One region of the Pseudomonas sp. EB271-G4-1 genome, then DNA from elsewhere that is predicted to be linked to it. Evidence: predicted binding sites of a transcription regulator. Region 1 holds the regulator's gene; the other holds the start of a gene.
What was found. Region 1 encodes sigma-54, which starts transcription at its own class of promoters, with help from an activator protein. Its sites were predicted from a motif close to ANTGGCATNNANNTTGCTNT; they were not measured.

Region 1 (4,549 bases):
GGGTTTCCGAGAAACGTTTGAGCAGGGTTTCTTCGTCGGCATCCAGGTAGAGGACATCGCACTGGATGTGGCGACTGCGCACTTCTGCCAGTAACTCGGGGAACCGCGACAAGTGGCTTGGCAGGTTGCGAGCATCGATGGACACGGCAACCAGTGGCTGTGCCAGTTCGGTGTGTATCAGCGCTCGCTCGGCCAGTTCAGGCAGCAACCCGGCAGGCAGGTTGTCAATGCAGTAGTAGCCGTTGTCCTCGAGGACGTCGAGGGCGGTACTTTTACCTGAGCCGGAGCGGCCGCTGACGATGATCAAGCGCATGATTACTGCCCGTTTTGCTCGTCCAGGACAACCTGATACAAGGCTTGATTGCTCGCAGCGTTGCGCAGTTTGTCGCGCACGTCCTTGCGGTCGAGCATGCTGGCAATCTGGCGCAACAACTCAAGGTGCGCATCGGTAGCGGCTTGCGGGACCAGTAGCACGAACAACAGGTCAACCGGAGCGCCGTCGATGGCGTCGAAATCGATAGGGGCGTCCAGATGCATCAAGGCACTGATGGGCGCATCACAGCCCTTTAGACGGCAGTGGGGAATGGCGATGCCATTACCAAAGCCGGTGGAGCCGAGTTTTTCACGGGCGACCAGGCTCTCGAAAACATCCTGCATGGCCAGATCCGGCACTTCGCGATGGATGAGGTTGGCAATTTGCTCGAGGGCTTTCTTTTTACTGCCGCCCGGCACGTTCACCAGGGAACGGCCGGGGGTCAGGATGCTTTCAAGTCGGATCATGGGTTGGGAGTGTTAACGACCCGTAGCGCCCTGGAGGAGGCTCTGAGTCTTTTCCTTATGCTTTTTGAGTTGTTTATCCAGCTTGTCGGTCAGTGCGTCGATTGCCGCGTACATATCGGTATGTTCCGCGTTGGCGACGACCTCATTGCCGGGTATATGCAGCGTGGCTTCGATTTTCTGCTTCAACTTTTCGACGCACATCGTGACTTGCACGTTGGTGATCTTGTCGAAATGCCCCTCGAGCTTCTTGAACTTGAGCTCGACGTATTCACGCAGGGGCTTGGTCACTTCCAGTTGGTGTCCACTGATGTTGACTTGCATACAGCTTCTCCTTCGTTGCCAGTGCATAAAGCGGCAGATCCAGATGATCTGCCACTGGAACGCTGTGGCGTGGCCCTACATCAACCGCTTGCGTTCGCTCGAAGGCGCGATCCCGAGGGATTCGCGGTACTTGGCGACGGTGCGGCGAGCCACCTGAATGCCTTGTGCCTCCAGTAAACCAGCGATCTTGCTGTCACTCAACGGCTTTTTCTGATTTTCCGCCGCCACCAGTTTTTTGATGATCGCGCGAATCGCCGTGGACGAGCATTCTCCGCCCTCGGAGGTGCTGACGTGACTGGAGAAAAAGTATTTCAGTTCATAAATGCCCCGAGGGGTATGCATGAATTTCTGCGTGGTAACCCGCGAAATCGTCGACTCATGCATGCCGACCGCTTCGGCGATGTCATGCAGGACCAATGGCTTCATGGCTTCGTCGCCATACTCCAGGAAGCCGCGCTGATGCTCGACGATCTGCGTGGCCACTTTCATCAGGGTTTCGTTGCGGCTTTGCAGGCTCTTGATGAACCAGCGGGCTTCCTGCAGTTGATTGCGCATGAAGGTGTTGTCGGCGCTGGTGTCGGCACGACGAACGAAGCCCGCATACTGGGCGTTGACCCTCAGGCGGGGCACCGACTCCTGGTTGAGCTCCACCAGCCAGCGTTCGTTATCCTTGCGCACGATCACGTCCGGAACCACGTATTCGGCTTCGGTCGACTCGATTTGCGAGCCCGGGCGCGGGTTGAGGCTCTGGACCAGCTCGATCACCTGGCGCAGCTCATCTTCCTTGAGCTTCATGCGGCGCATCAGCTGGCTGTAGTCGCGGCTGCCGAGCAAGTCGATATAGTCAGTGACCAGGCGCTTGGCTTCGGCCAGCCAAGGCGTCTTGGCGGGCAGTTGGCGCAATTGCAACAGCAGGCATTCACCCAGGTTGCGTGCGCCGATGCCGGCAGGTTCGAATTGCTGGATGCGGTGCAGGACGGCTTCGATTTCGTCCAGTTCGATGTCCAGTTCCGGATCGAAGGCTTCGAGGATTTCCTCCAGCGTCTCGTCCAGGTAGCCCTGGTTGTTGATGCAGTCGATCAGGGTCACGGCGATCAGGCGATCGGTGTCGGACATCGGTGCCAGGTTCAATTGCCACAGCAGGTGGCTTTGCAGGCTCTCGCCGGCTGATGTGCGGGTGGTGAAATCCCACTCGTCGTCATCGTTGCTCGGCAGGCTGCTGGCGCTGGTCTGGTAGACGTCTTCCCAGGCGGTGTCGACAGGCAGTTCGTTGGGAATGCGCTCGTTCCAGTCGCCTTCCTCGATATTATCGACGGTCGTGGCGCTTTCCTGGTAGGAGGGTTCCTGGGTGTCGGTACTGGGTTTGTGTTCGGCGTTGTCGGCCAGCGGGTCGGAATTGTCGAAGTCGTCGCCTTCTTCCTGGCGCTCGAGCATCGGATTGGACTCCAGGGCCTCCTGGATTTCCTGTTGCAGGTCCAGGGTCGACAATTGGAGCAGGCGGATGGCCTGTTGCAGCTGCGGTGTCATCGTCAGCTGCTGGCCCATTCTCAAGACTAGCGATGGTTTCATGGCAGGGGCTTAACACCTTATTCGCCGGCGCACATGCGCCATCCACTACAGGGCGCCGGAGCGCCAAACATAAGCAAATTATATGCCCGAAACCGCGGCGTTTGCCTAGAGCGCTGTAACAATAAAAAAAGGTTGATTTTTTATTGCGCCAAGCGCTCTGCCGACTCGCCGGACACCGCGATGCTTACAGGCGGAATTCATGCCCCAGGTACACTTCTTTCACCAGGTCATTGGCCAGGATGGTTTCAGCGTCGCCTTCGGCGATCAGTTGACCATCGTTGACAATATAGGCGGTTTCGCAGATATCCAGGGTTTCGCGGACGTTGTGGTCGGTGATCAGTACGCCGATGCCCTTGGCCTTGAGGTGGTGGATGATCTGCTTGATGTCACCCACGGAGATCGGGTCAACGCCGGCGAACGGTTCGTCGAGCAGGATGAATTTCGGGTTGGTGGCCAGTGCCCGGGCGATTTCCACGCGACGGCGTTCGCCACCGGACAGGCTCATGCCGAGGTTGTCGCGGATGTGGCTGATGTGGAACTCCTGCAGCAGGCTTTCCAGTTCCTTGCGGCGACCGGCCTTGTCGAGTTCCTTGCGGGTCTCGAGGATGGCCATGATGTTGTCGGCCACGGAGAGTTTGCGGAAGATCGACGCTTCTTGCGGCAGATAACCGATACCCGCCTTGGCACGACCGTGCATCGGCTGGTGGCTGACATCGAGGTCATCAATCAGCACGCGCCCCTGATCAGCCTGTACCAGGCCGACGATCATGTAGAAGCAGGTGGTCTTGCCGGCGCCGTTGGGGCCGAGCAGGCCGACGATCTGGCCGCTGTCGATGGACAGGCTGACGTCTCGCACGACCTGGCGGCTCTTGTAGCTCTTGGCCAGGTGCTGGGCTTTCAGAGTTGCCATTAAGGGGCCTTTTGCTCGTCGGTTTTCTTTTTCGGCTGGATCACCATGTCGATGCGCGGACGCGACTCGGTCACCTTGCTGCCCGTTGCGCGACCGGCGCTGGCCAGCTTTTTCTCGGTGTCATAGACGATTTTCTCGCCTTGAGTGACGTTGCTGTCCTTGTCGATGACCTTGGCGCGGTCGATCAGCACGACACGATTTTGCTTGGCGAGGTACTGGATGGTCACGCCCCATCCCTGCACGGGCTTGGTGTCGCCTGCGGTCTGCAGTTGCTCGAAGTAGGCCAGGTTACCCACCGAGGTCACCACGTCGACGTCGCCATCGGGGGCGCGGGTCATGGTCACCTTGTTGCCCTTGACAATGATCGAGCCCTGGGTGATGACCACATCGCCCGTATAGGTGGCCACACCGTTCTTGTCGTCCAGTTGGGCGTCGTCGGCCTGGATGCGGATGGGTTGCTGCTGATCGTCCGGCAGAGCCCAGGCGCTCACGCTTCCCAGTGCTGCGCCCAGACTGAGCAAAATAGGGAGGGTTTTAACGAGCCTCATACTGTCCTCTTACGTTCGATAGCAGGTGTATCCTGCTTTCTTTCAAATACGCCTTCATGCCGACACCAGTCGATACACCGCCAGCGCCGTCGATTCTAACGGGTTGCTGGGTCTGCGCATATTGCTGCTGCGGGAACACGGTCATGCGAGTACTGGTGATCAGGGTGTCGCGGTTCTTTTCGTCGGTACGCTTGACGCGCACGTTGTCGATCAGTTCGACCTCGGTCCCGCCGGAGTTCACCTCACCGTGATCGCTGGTCACATGCCACGGAAAATCAGTGCCGCGGTACATGTTCAGGTCGGGTTTGGTCACCAGCGTGATGTCGGTTGCCTTGACGTGCTCGGCTTTTTCCGACGTCATTTCGTATTGCACCTTGCCGTCTTCGAGGTACTGCAAGGTGTGAGTGTTGGTCGCGTACCA
Region 2 (4,549 bases), on a different contig from region 1:
TTTTTTCATGCGCGTGCTTACAAGTTGTAGCCGCGTTCGTTGTGAAGCGCCAGATCGATGCCGACCGCTTCTTCTTCCTCGGTGATCCGCAGGCCCATCACGGCGTCCAGGACCTTGAGGATGATGAAGGTGACGATGGCGGTGTAGATCACCGTGAAGCCCACGCCTTTGCACTGAATCCATACTTGTGCGGCGATGTCGGTCACGGTGCCGAAGCCGCCCAGGGACGGTGCAGCGAATACACCGGTCAGGATCGCGCCGAGAATACCGCCGATACCGTGCACGCCAAAGGCGTCCAGGGAGTCGTCATAGCCGAGCTTGCGTTTCAGGGTAGTGGCGCAGAAGAAGCACACCACGCCCGCTGCCAGGCCGATAACCAGGGCACCCATCGGGCCCACGGTGCCAGCAGCAGGAGTGATCGCAACCAGACCGGCCACGACACCCGAAGCGATACCCAATGCGCTTGGCTTGCCGTGGGTGACCCACTCGGCAAACATCCAGCCCAGCGCAGCGGCGGCGGTCGCGATCTGAGTGACCAGCATCGCCATGCCGGCAGTGCCATTGGCCGCCGCAGCGGAACCGGCGTTGAAACCGAACCAGCCGACCCACAGCATGGCCGCACCCATCAAGGTGTAACCCAGGTTGTGCGGGGCCATCGGCGTGGTCGGGAAACCTTTGCGCTTGCCCAGCACCAGGCAGGCAATCAGACCGGCCACACCGGCGTTGATGTGCACCACGGTGCCGCCAGCGAAGTCCAGCACGCCCCAGTCCCACATCAGGCCGCCGTTGCCGGACCAGACCATGTGCGCGATCGGTGCATACACCAGGGTGAACCAGATGCCCATGAAGATCAGCATCGCGGAGAACTTCATGCGCTCGGCGAAGGCACCGACGATCAGCGCCGGGGTAATGATGGCGAACGTCATCTGGAAGGTGATGAACACCGCCTCAGGGAACAGCGCCGCAGGGCCGGTCAGGCTGGATGGCGTGACACCGGCGAGGAAAGCCTTGCCCATGCCACCGAAGAAGGAGTTGAAGTTGACGACGCCCTGCTCCATGCCGGTGGTGTCGAACGCAATGCTGTAGCCATAAATGACCCACAGGACGCTGATCAGGCCGGTAATGGCGAAGCACTGCATCATCACCGACAGAATGTTCTTGGAGCGCACCATGCCGCCGTAGAACAGCGCGAGGCCGGGAATGGTCATGAACAGCACGAGGGCTGTCGAGGTCAACATCCAGGCGGTGTCGCCGGAGTTGAGGACTGGGGCCGCCACTTCGTCTGCCGCCAAGGCCAGGCTGGGCATTACGAAGGACAACAGGGCTCCTAGCCCTGCGAATTTACGCAGAGTCATTTTGTTTTCTCCTGGGGCGTTGGGTTTGTGGCGGCTTAGATTGCGTCGGTATCGGTTTCGCCGGTACGGATGCGAATCGCCTGTTCCAGATTGACCACGAAGATCTTGCCGTCACCGATCTTGCCGGTGTTGGCCGCCTTGGTTATCGCCTCGATAACCCGGTCGAGATCCTTGTCGTCAATGGCGACATCAATCTTCACCTTTGGCAGGAAATCGACCACATACTCCGCGCCGCGATACAGCTCGGTGTGACCCTTCTGCCGACCGAAGCCTTTGACTTCAGTAACGGTAATGCCCTGCACGCCGATCTCGGACAACGACTCGCGCACGTCGTCCAACTTGAACGGCTTGATGATGGCAGTGACTAGCTTCATGAAAACTCTCTCCCGAATTTGATGGACTTGCCCCAGGAAAACAAACCCGTCTCAAGTCTAAGCGCAGTGCCTGGCTTTGTAACGCATCGTCGGCCTTACCTGCCCGTACGACGCCAGCTAACCGCTCCTTGCGAAACACTCCCCGCGTCTCGCCTGGCGCACTGCATTCGTCACAGCGACTGCATCAGTGCATGGGTCATCAGCATCTAAGCAGAAAGCTTGCCATCTCCACAAAACACTTTGATTTCAAGCCTTTGCCAACAGATCGCAACCACTTCACGACAACACCCAACGCGTTACGCACAACAACGGTGCGATACCGTCCGTCCCCATGCTCGAAAAGCGTGCATCCCTTGCCCGCGAATTTGACTATAGACACTGCGTGGTACACTGCCGGGCATTGCTACCAGGACATTCCCCCATGCTCGCGCCCAAAGACTTCCTCGACGCCCTGACAGGCACCGCCTCCCGCCTCTTCAGCGGCGACACTCCACTGCCGAAAAGCGAAATCGAAAGCCAGTTCAAGGCATTGTTGCAGAGCGGATTCAGCAAGCTGGATCTGGTCAGCCGCGAAGAGTTCGATAGCCAGATGGTCGTGTTGGCACGCACCCGGGCACGGTTGGAGGCTCTTGAGGCGAAAGTGGCGGAGCTGGAAGCGAAGCTGAGCCCACCAGCGGAAACTGAATAACTGAATAACTGAAGTAACTGATCCTTCCCATGCTCTGCGTGGGAATGCTTCCAGGGACGCTCCGCGTTCCGCCTCTGAAGCGACGCGGAGCGTCACCGTAATATCCCGTGAAAGTTTGCCCGCCTAACCACTCCACCAATCCCCTCTCCCCCGTCTACCCTTGAAAAACCCGCAGGAAGCGGCCTCTCGTCACCTCAAGGAACGACCATGTCCCTCTCCATCGTCCACAGCCGCGCCCAGATTGGCGTGGATGCGCCCGCTGTCACTGTTGAAGTCCACCTGGCCAATGGCTTGCCATCACTGACCATGGTCGGCCTGCCCGAGGCGGCGGTGAAGGAAAGCAAGGACCGGGTGCGCAGTGCGATCATCAATTCGGGGCTGCAGTTTCCGCCACGGCGCATCACGCTGAACCTGGCACCGGCGGATTTGCCCAAGGATGGCGGGCGCTTCGATCTGGCGATTGCGCTGGGGATTCTTTCGGCGAGCGTGCAGGTGCCGACGTTGACGCTCGATGATGTGGAGTGCCTGGGTGAGCTGGCATTGTCTGGCGCGGTCCGGGCTGTGCGCGGTGTATTGCCGGCGGCTTTGGCGGCGCGCAAGGCCGGGCGATCGTTGGTGGTACCACGGGCCAATGCCGAGGAAGCGTGCCTGGCGTCGGGATTGAAAGTGATTGCGGTGGATCATTTGCTGGAGGCTGTCGCGCATTTCAATGGGCATACACCGATCGAGCCTTACGTCTCCAATGGTTTGCTCTACGCCAGCAAACCTTATCCTGACTTGAATGAAGTGCAGGGACAGCTGGCGGCCAAGCGGGCGCTGTTGATTGCTGCCGCAGGCGCTCATAACCTGTTGTTCAGCGGGCCGCCTGGAACCGGAAAAACGCTGTTGGCGAGTCGCCTGCCCGGGCTACTGCCGCCGCTATCCGAAAGCGAAGCCCTGGAGGTGGCGGCGATCCAATCCGTTACCAGTTGCGTACCGCTGAGCCATTGGCCGCATCGGCCGTTTCGCCAACCCCACCATTCTGCCTCAGGCCCCGCACTAGTGGGTGGCGGCTCGAAACCGCAGCCGGGCGAGATCACCCTCGCCCACCATGGCGTCCTGTTTCTGGACGAACTTCCAGAGTTTGAACGCCGGGTTCTGGAAGTTTTAAGAGAACCATTGGAGTCCGGGCATATCGTGATTTCCCGGGCGAAGGATCGCGTGCGGTTTCCAGCGCGGTTCCAGTTGGTGGCGGCGATGAATCCGTGCCCCTGTGGATATCTTGGCGAACCCACGGGCCGCTGCTCCTGCACACCGGACATGGTGCAACGTTACCGCAACAAGCTGTCGGGCCCACTGTTGGATCGGATCGACTTGCACCTGACCGTCGCACGGGAGGCCACGGCGCTGAATCCCCCCGTGAAACCGGGAGAGGACAGCGCCAGCGCTGCATTGATAGTGGCCGAGGCACGCGAGCGCCAGCAGAAGCGTCAGGGCTGTGCCAATGCCTTTCTCGATCTACCGGCGCTGCGTAAGCACTGCAAGTTATCCACAGTCGATGAAAACTGGCTGGAAACCGCTTGTGAACGACTAAACCTCTCCCTGCGTTCAGCGCACCGGCTGCTCAAAGTTGCGCGCACGCTGGCGGACCTTGAACAAGCCGATGGAATTGGACGCGAACATTTGGCCGAGGCGCTGCAATATCGGCCGACAACGCTCTAGCCGGCATCACCCTTTGGTTAGATCAACCAACGGCGTCTGCCGCACCTCAGTTTCCCGCCCCGCCTGAATCTCGCCCACCTGCTTCAAGGCCTTATCCACAGCCGCCTTATCCGCCAACAAGCTGTAGCTGATGCGGAACTGCTTGTGTTCCTTCGGCGCAATGGTCGGCACCAGGTTCAGTGGCCGCTGATAACGGCGGTTGTAGGAAAAACTTGTTCCCGGCTCCAGCCCCGAGACATAGCCCTGGCCTTGGGTGTCGGTGTTTTTCCACAGGGAGAACACGGGCAGTGTCTGAGTGTTGAAGCCGACCGAAACTCCAAGGCTACCGGCCTTGTCATGCAGCACGGTCAACGTATCGCCCTGGGCATCGGCATACGGCACCACGTTGTAAACCGTCTCGTCGTAGTCCTTGGTCGGTGCGCGATAGGTTT

Region 2: a site for sigma-54 is predicted at 1,937-1,956, ahead of glnK (P-II family nitrogen regulator). Genes of this name have one in related genera too.

What each region holds. Positions count from the first base shown of each region.
Region 1 is NZ_JBYTEO010000029.1:81,244-85,792, reverse strand. Features, by position in the region: gene rapZ (RNase adapter RapZ) at 1-313, opposite strand, end outside; gene ptsN (PTS IIA-like nitrogen regulatory protein PtsN) at 316-780, opposite strand; gene hpf (ribosome hibernation-promoting factor, HPF/YfiA family) at 793-1,101, opposite strand; gene AC3WWR_RS16405 (RNA polymerase factor sigma-54) at 1,177-2,670, opposite strand; gene lptB (LPS export ABC transporter ATP-binding protein) at 2,855-3,580, opposite strand; gene lptA (lipopolysaccharide transport periplasmic protein LptA) at 3,580-4,128, opposite strand; gene lptC (LPS export ABC transporter periplasmic protein LptC) at 4,115-4,549, opposite strand, start outside.
Region 2 is NZ_JBYTEO010000044.1:24,777-29,325, reverse strand. Features, by position in the region: gene AC3WWR_RS20840 (ammonium transporter) at 18-1,355, opposite strand; gene glnK (P-II family nitrogen regulator) at 1,391-1,729, opposite strand; gene AC3WWR_RS20830 (accessory factor UbiK family protein) at 2,151-2,417, shown strand; gene AC3WWR_RS20825 (YifB family Mg chelatase-like AAA ATPase) at 2,625-4,118, shown strand; gene AC3WWR_RS20820 (aldose 1-epimerase family protein) at 4,125-4,549, opposite strand, start outside.